Regions from separate parts of the Clostridium carnis genome, predicted to be linked through region 2. Evidence: a T-box and tRNA genes for the amino acid it is inferred to sense, from the RefSeq annotation. Region 2 holds a T-box; the other holds one or more tRNA genes.
What was found. The T-box of region 2 lies ahead of leuS (leucine--tRNA ligase). A T-box ahead of a tRNA ligase gene usually reads a tRNA of that ligase, here a tRNA-Leu.

Region 1: it has a tRNA-Leu gene. The T-box ahead of leuS (leucine--tRNA ligase) is inferred to sense a tRNA for this amino acid. The anticodon was not compared.

The regions. Positions count from the first base shown of each region.
Region 1 covers NZ_BAAHYS010000001.1:1,657,321-1,661,752, reverse strand. Annotated here, with positions in the region: gene ACYQ1T_RS07945 (Na+/H+ antiporter NhaC family protein) at 1-358, opposite strand, end outside; SAM riboswitch class I at 448-555, opposite strand; tRNA gene ACYQ1T_RS07940 (tRNA-Lys) at 864-939, opposite strand; tRNA gene ACYQ1T_RS07935 (tRNA-Gly) at 945-1,018, opposite strand; gene ACYQ1T_RS07930 (hypothetical protein) at 1,083-1,757, opposite strand; gene ACYQ1T_RS07925 (HNH endonuclease signature motif containing protein) at 1,986-2,396, shown strand; tRNA gene ACYQ1T_RS07920 (tRNA-Gly) at 2,503-2,577, opposite strand; tRNA gene ACYQ1T_RS07915 (tRNA-Leu) at 2,583-2,666, opposite strand; T-box leader at 2,822-3,040, shown strand; gene thrS (threonine--tRNA ligase) at 3,170-4,432, shown strand, end outside.
Region 2 covers NZ_BAAHYS010000001.1:557,738-562,169, forward strand. Annotated here, with positions in the region: gene ACYQ1T_RS02760 (helix-turn-helix transcriptional regulator) at 129-1,073, opposite strand; T-box leader at 1,252-1,467, shown strand; gene leuS (leucine--tRNA ligase) at 1,518-3,968, shown strand; gene ACYQ1T_RS02770 (glycosyltransferase family 2 protein) at 4,012-4,432, opposite strand, start outside.

The sequences.
Region 1 (4,432 bases), 1.1 Mb from region 2:
AGCAAGCTATAATAAATATCCCAGGTATTAATAAGCTACTAGGTAATAATGTTAATCCTAAATTTACTGTTGATTCAACAGCTCCCATATCTTTTGCTACCTGTGCAAAGGCTCCTGCTAAAATAAATATAAGTATCATTAATAAAATATTAGAATTTCCAGCCCCTTTACAAAATATTTCTATTTTTTCTTCAAACTTTACTTTAGTATTCATAATTAGTGCTGTTAAAGTAGCTGCTAGAAATGGTACAACAACAGAAACTGCATAAAAATCTTTTGCTATTACCGACACACCTAAATATACTATTATAAATACGCCTAAAGGTAACAATGCTAAAGCACTTCCCTTATTTTTCATAATTCTATCCTCCTAATTTTTAAAGTAAAAAAAGCTTCTGATAAAATCAGAAGCTATTAATTACAAGTTTAAAAAAGTATATAATACGCCTCTTATCTATCAGGATAAACCTGCAGGATTTAGCACCATAAAAACTAATGATTGTTTTTGGTTGCTGGGTTTCAACGGGCCAGTCCCTCCACCACTCTTGATAAGATATCATTTTTTTAATTTTACATTATTATATTATCAACATACTATTATTATGTCAACGCCTAAATTATTCCTCTTACAAAAGACTCTTTTTATCTTTTTTATAATTTACTACTCTAGAAAAATAAATCTTAAATTTTAATTTTTATTTATGTATAAAAATTAAAAATATAGCCAATAATTTAATATAGGATTCCCCAAGTCCCAATCCCAAACTCCTTATGTTTTAAAAAGTACCATATGGTACTTTTTCTTTTTTATTTAATTAATATTTATCTATAAAAAAAGAGATTAACTTAAGTTAATCTCTTTTTGGTGCGTCATCAGGGATTCGAACCCGGGACACCCTGATTAAGAGTCAGGTGCTCTACCAACTGAGCTAATAACGCATAAATGGAGCGGGTGATGAGAATCGAACTCACGTAACTTGCTTGGAAGGCAAGGGCTCTACCATTGAGCTACACCCGCAAATCTTATTTACAGTAATTATTATACTTACTATTTTAATTACTGTCAATAAGATTTTTAAAAATTATATTATTTCTGTTAAAGATTTTAGCAAAATATCTCTAAATTGCTCGCCTTTTCTTCTATTTTTAACTGAATCTCTACATATGTCTTTCCATAATGCTATGCTCGTTCCTGTTTTTTCAGAAAATTCACTTTCTGAAGTAGTCATATAACTAGAATTTATAACAAACTCTCCAAGTTCTTCCGCTGTACTAAATATTTTTAAATATAAAAATTCTCTATTATCTCCATACCAAGTTCTATTGAAATCTCTAGAAAATTTATTTAATTGTCTTATAAGCTTCTCTCTTGGTAATCCCCAACACGCTCTAAGCATTTGTAAATGCTTTCTCATATTTTCAGATTCTTCTTTTGTAATTTTTCCATTGGCTTCGCCATCTTCTATTATTTTTTCAACTGGTACATTTGGTATTTTAACAACCATTCTTTCTTTTCCATATATCCATTTGTAAAAAGCTTCTTGTAAAAATGAATATTGAATATATCCTAAAAGTGTATTTTCATCTGGGAAATAACTCCAAATATTGTTAATACCATTATTTTTGCAAAAAACTAGGGTGTGAATATAAAGGCTTTTTTCAGTAGGTAGTTTTTCCATAAACATATGCCCTCTTATAGTTTTGTTTTCATTAATTAAGCTTTCCCAATAGTTGAAAGAATCATAATTATGTCTCACCTTTATCACCTTTCTTTCTATAAAATACTATAATATAATATATCCCTTATACAATATATTATAAGGTATGTATTACTATGTTTCAAGCGTTTTTTCGGATTATAAAGAGGTAATTCCAAACACTTTATAGTTTTAATATTCTGAAAAAACTATACTAGTCATTAGTTTGAGTTTTAATTATTTTTACCTTATAATTATATATAAGGATATTATAAAGGAGGCATTAATTTGTACCACTGTGAAATTTGCGGGGCAACAGCAGATATTCATCATATAGTTCACAAACACGAAGGTGGCTACGATATAGAACTAAACTATAAATATCTTTGTAATTACCACCATAGAGGAAAGACTGGTCCACATCACTGTATAGAAACTGATTTAAAATATAAGCTTGAACTTCAAGACAAGCTTTTTAATTTACTACCAAAGGATTACTATACTGCGAAGGAACTTTTAAAACTTCTAAATATTTCTAACTCGTCTTTAAAAAGATTAATTAAAAAACTTAAGCTTTTTAAAGAAGGTTACTCTAAAGAACAAATTATAAAAACACTTATGGGTGGTAAACTTTATTCTTATACTATGCTTGAAGAGCTTGAACTTGAACGACTTTTTCATAGTATTAATATTAGCTAAATTTTAACTTTATATTTAAAAGGGCTATTATATGATAGCCTTTTTTCTATATATATATTCATATTTAAAATAAAAAAATAACACAGTACTTTACTGTGTTATTTTTTGGAGCGAAAGACGGGACTCGAACCCGCAACATTCACCTTGGCAAGGTGACGCTCTACCATTGAGCCACTTCCGCAAATATGGTGCAGATGAAGGGAGTCGAACCCCCACGCCAATGGCGCTAGATCCTAAGTCTAGTGCGTCTGCCAATTCCGCCACATCTGCTTACTCTTTATATTATAAATAGTTATTATATAAAAATCAATATATTTATAAAAATTCTCAATGTTATGTAATATAATATTTCTTTTATTTTGAATATTTAATTCAACTTTTATTGACATTAATATTTTATATTATTATAATTAATAACAAATAATGAAAACACGTTGAAGAGAAGAGTAAACTAAAACTTCATTTTCAGAGAGAGATTACATTTGGTGGAAGTATTCTTATATGAAATTAGTTGAAGACCCCCTCTGAGTGACTCTAATAAAGTCCGTTTTATCACGTTACGATATTTACTTTAAGAGGCCTACTATATTTATTTTAGGCAATTAAGGGTGGAACCGCGGGAATTTAATGCTCTCGTCCCTTTTCTATTATAGAAATTGTGACGAGGGCTTTTTTTATTTTTTAAGTATTATCTATATTTTATAAAAGATATTCGTCACTGATATTTAACTTAATTTATAACTATATATTTAATTTTGAAAGGAGAAATTATTATGATTAAAATTACTTTAAAAGATGGATCAATAAAAGAATTTGAAGCTGGTATTTCAGTTCTTGATATAGCTAAAGGAATTAGTGAAGGATTAGCTAGAAATGCTTGCTGTGGTATTGTTAATGGAGAGGTTGTAGATTTACGTCATACTGTAAATGAAGATTCAGACCTTTCAATATGTACATTTGACTCTGAAGAAGGTAAAGATGCATTAAGACATAGCATATCTCATGTATTAGCTTATGCTGTTAAAAGATTATATCCTAATGCTAAATTAGCTATAGGACCAGCTATTTCTAATGGATTTTACTATGATTTTGATTTAGATACTTCTTTTTCTGCTGAAGATTTAGTAAAAATTGAAGATGAAATGAGAAAAATAATAAAAGAAAATCCTTCTATAGAAAGATTTGAATTACCAAGATCTGAAGCTTTAAAGCTTATGGAAGAAGCTAATGAACCTTATAAAGTTGAACTTATTAATGACTTAGGAGAAGATGAAGTTATTTCATTCTACAAAATGGGTGATTTTACTGATTTATGTGCTGGACCACACTTGATGTCATTAAAAAATGTTAAAGCTATAAAACTTCTTAGAAGTGCAGGTGCTTACTGGAAAGGTGACGAAAAGAACAAAATGCTTTCAAGAATTTATGGAACTGCCTTCTTAAAGAAAGCTGATTTAGACGCTCACTTAGAAGCTTTAGAAGAAGCTAAAAAGAGAGACCATAATAAATTAGGTAGAGAACTTAAATTATTTACTACTGATGAAAATATAGGTCAAGGTTTACCATTATTAATGCCTAAGGGAGCTAGAATAGTTCAAACTTTACAAAGATGGGTTGAAGATGAAGAAGAAAAAAGAGGTTACTCTTTAACTAAAACTCCTAATATGGCTAAAAATGATTTATATAAAGTTTCAGGCCACTGGGATCATTACAAAGATGGAATGTTTGTTTTAGGTGATGAAGAAAAAGACTCTGAGGTTATTGCATTAAGACCAATGACTTGTCCATTCCAATTCTCAATTTATAATGCTGAACAACATAGCTATAGAGATTTGCCAATAAGATATGCTGAAACTGCTACTCTTTGTAGAAATGAATCTTCTGGAGAAATGCATGGACTAATAAGAGTTAGACAATTTACTCTTGCAGATGGACACATAGTATGTACTCCTGAACAATTAGAAGAAGAATTCAAAGGTTGTGTAGATTTAATTAATCACATAATGTCTACTCTTGGTATAGATGGAGATATAAGC
Region 2 (4,432 bases):
TAATATAAAATGTTGTATATACCTAATTAACTTTCACTTTATTAAATTTACATTCCTCATAGTTAATATATCTATGTTATTATATCAAACTGAATTAAAACTTCAACATGTAATATACTATGTTATTATTATAAGTTATTAATCATCTTTACTAAATATTCTTTTACCTCTTTCTTTAAGCTTTCCGGCTCTATTATTTTTACAGAATCCTTTAAGCTTAATATCCAAGACGTTATCTCAGGGCTTCCTTTCATTGTTGCTTTAAATATTATTTTACCATTATCTAGTTCTTCAATTACTTGATTGTCTACCCATATTCTTTCTTTAACTGTATTAGCCATAGGTGGACTTATTTCTAATTTTAAATTATATTCCTTTCCAGAGAATATACCTATATTTTTATCTTTATAATCACTTAATATTTTATCTATATCTATTGTCTTTTCAAAACTTTTCCCTGTAATTATATATTCACTTATTCTAACTAGTTTAAAAAATCTTATTGAGGATTTTAGTAAACAATTTGCAACAAGGTATGATTCTCCTTTATATATTAAAAGTTTATATGGTTCTACCCATCGTCTTGTTTTTAGACCATCATTACCTCTATATGTAATTATTATTTGTTTATTTTGTAAAATAGCCTCATATATACTTAATTGTTTTTTTGTAAGATTATCGTAATTTTCTTTCACTTTAGAATATGGAATTATTTGAGCTTCAAATAAATTATTATCTTTATTCATTATAGAATAATTTATTTTATCGATAGCCTTATTTATTTTTGAATTATCTCCATTAAAGGTTTCTTTCATACCATTTATAGCAAGTTTAAGTATTATTACTTCTTCTTTTGTTAGAAGTTGTTTAAAAGGTAAATACTTATCCTTCAATTTATATCCACCATTTGGACCTGGTATTGATTCTATAGTTACAATTTCATCTAATGCTTCTTTATATCTACTTATTTGTTTTTCTGATACTCCTAACTTTTCTGAAAGCTCTTTCTTTTTTATAAGTTTTCCGTAGTTAAGTATTAATAACATTTTTATTGTATTTTTTAAGCTACTCATATTCTCTTCTCCCCAATAGTTACTATATATTTATTATAAATTTTAATAAATGCTTTTTCTATTAAAACTTAATCTTTATAATACTATTTAAATTATATTTATATTTTTTAACTACTATTTGAAATATTTGACTTACCTAATAACCTAATATATAATAATTTATATTGAATTTAATAATGCTATTGTGTTGAATAGGAGTAGTACTATATCATTAATTCTTTAGAGAGCTGTTGGTTGCTGAAAAGCAGTGTTTTAATTATAGGAACTTGCCTAGGAGCTTACTTGTTAAAAGCAAGTACGGGTAACCCCCGTTATGAATTTAAGTGAGAAAATTAACTTTATTGTTGTTTTCTAATAAGAGTGGTACCGCGAAACAATGTCTTTCGTCTCTTAATTGAGATGAAGGGCTTTTTTTATATTCAAAATACAAGGAGGAAAAATATTATGGGTAACTACGGAACTTCCGTTGATAAAAAATGGCAAGATAAATGGGAAGAAGCAAATCTTTATAAATTTGATCCAAACAATGAAGGTGAAAAGCTTTATGTTTTAGAAATGTTCTCATACCCATCAGGTAGCCAATTACATGCTGGTCACTGGTTTAACTATGGACCTGTTGATTCATGGGCTAGACTAAAAAAAATGCAAGGATTTAATGTATTCCAACCAATGGGTTTTGATGCTTTTGGTTTACCTGCTGAAAACTTTGCTATTAAAACTGGAATCCATCCTAAGGATTCAACTGAAAAAAATATAGTAACTATGGAACAACAATTAAGAGCTATGGGAGCAATGTTTAACTGGGAAAATGAAGTTGTAACTTGCAGACCTGATTATTATAAATGGACTCAATGGTTATTTTTAAAGCTTTATGAGAAGGGTTTAGCTTATAGAAAGAAGGCTCCTGTAAATTGGTGTCCATCATGTAGTACTGTTTTAGCTAATGAACAAGTTTTAGATGGCGCTTGTGAAAGATGTTCAACAGAGGTTACTAAGAAGGACTTAACTCAATGGTTCTTAAAAATAACTGATTATGCAGATGAACTTCTTGAAAAGCTTGATACTTTAGATTGGCCTGAAAAAACAGTAGCTATGCAAAAACACTGGATTGGTAAATCTACTGGTGCTGAAGTTACTTTTAAAGTTAAGGATTCTGATATTAAATTTGATGTATTTACAACAAGAGTTGATACTTTAAATGGTGTTACTTATGTTGTTTTAGCTCCAGAAAATTCATTAGTAGATAAATTAACTACTGCTGATAATAAGGAAGCTGTAGAAAACTATAAAGATCAAGCTAAAAAACAATCTGATATAGAAAGACAATCTCTTTCAAGAGAAAAAACTGGTGTATTTACTGGTTCATATGCAATAAACCCAATTAACGGAAAAGAAGTTCCTGTATGGGTTGGAGATTATGTTCTTGCAACTTATGGAACTGGTGCTGTTATGGCTGTTCCAGCTCATGATGAAAGAGACTTTGCTTTTGCTGAAAAGTTTAATCTTCCTATAGAAAGAGTTATAACAAGTAAAAGTGGTAAAGATAATGAACTTCCTTACTGCGAATATGGAGTTTTAGTTAACTCTGGAGAGTTTGATGGTTTAACTACAGAAGAAGCTAAAGAAAAAATAGTTGAAAAGTTAGCTTCAAATGGTTTAGGCTCTGCTAAAGTTAACTATAGATTAAGAGACTGGTTAGTTTCAAGACAAAGATATTGGGGTGCTCCAATTCCAATGATACACTGCGAAAAGTGTGGAACTGTTCCAGTGCCAGAAAATCAACTTCCAGTTGAACTTCCATACAATGTTGAGTTTGCTCCAGATGGAAAATCACCTTTAGCTAAGTGTGAAGAGTTTGTTAATACAACTTGTCCATGTTGTGGTGCACCTGCTAAAAGAGAATGTGATACTTTAGATACATTTGTATGTTCATCATGGTATCAATTAAGATATCCAGATAATAAAAATACTGAAATAGCATTTGATAAAGATTTAATAGATAAAATGCTTCCAGTTGATAAATATGTTGGTGGTCCTGAACATGCTTGTATGCATCTTCTTTATGCTAGATTTATAACTAAAGCATTAAGAGATATGGGATATTTAAGCTTTGATGAACCATTTAAATCATTAACTCACCAAGGTTTAATACTTGGACCAGATGGATTAAAAATGAGTAAATCAAAGGGAAATACTATTTCTCCTGATACTTATATTAATCAATATGGTGCTGATGTATTTAGAATGTATTTAATGTTTGGATTTGCATACACTGAAGGTGGTGCTTGGAGTGATGAAGGAGTTAAATCTGTTGCTAGATTTGTAGATAGAATTGAAAGATATCTAGAAATTGCTAGAGAAGCTATATCAAAAGTGGAAAATAATAAAACTACTATTGATAAAGCTGAAAAAGAATTAAACTTCTGGTTACACAATGCAATTAAAGGTGTTACTGAAGATGGAGAAAAAATGCAATTTAATACTGCAATAGCTAGAATGATGGAATTTGTAAATGCATTCTCTAAATATCTTCAAGAAGATGTTAAAAACTTAGAGTTCTTAGAAAATACTTGTGAAAGCTTCTTAAAGATACTTGCACCATTTGCTCCTCACTTTGCAGAAGAACAATGGAGTTTATTAGGTAAGGACTTCTCAATCTTTAACCAAAAATGGCCTGAATTTGATGCAAAAGCTTTATCTCGTGATGAAGTTGAAATTGCTATCCAAGTTAATGGTAAAATAAAAGCTAAAATTAATGTCCCTACTGATTTAGGTGATGAAGGAATTAAAGAAGTATCTCTTGCAAATGAAAATATTATTGCAGCTACCGAAGGAAAAGCTATAGTTAAAGTTATAGTAATTAAAGGAAGACTTGTAAATATAGTTGTTAAGTAATAAATTTTAAGGGAAGCCATTTTAGGCTTCCCTTAATTTAAATTTACTCTGTAATAAATTTATCTATAATAAACTTTGGTCTTTCTTTAGTTTCTAAATAAATTTTACCTATATACTCACCAATAACACCTAAGCAAAGAAGCTGAACTCCACCTATCATCCATATAGAAGCTACAATGGTAGTCCAGCCTTGAACTGTTCTTCCTAAAAACCATACTATTAAAGAATATAATAATGCTATAAGACTTCCTATAAACATAATAAGTCCTACGATTAAAATCATCCTTATAGGTTTTACACTTAATGAGGTTATGCCTTCAAATGCAAATGCTATCATTCTCTTTAAAGGATATTTTGATTTTCCTGCAAACCTTTCTTTTCTTTCATATAAAACTGTATCTGATTTATATCCTATTAATGGTACTATTCCTCTTAAAAATAAATTTACTTCTTTATAGTTTTCT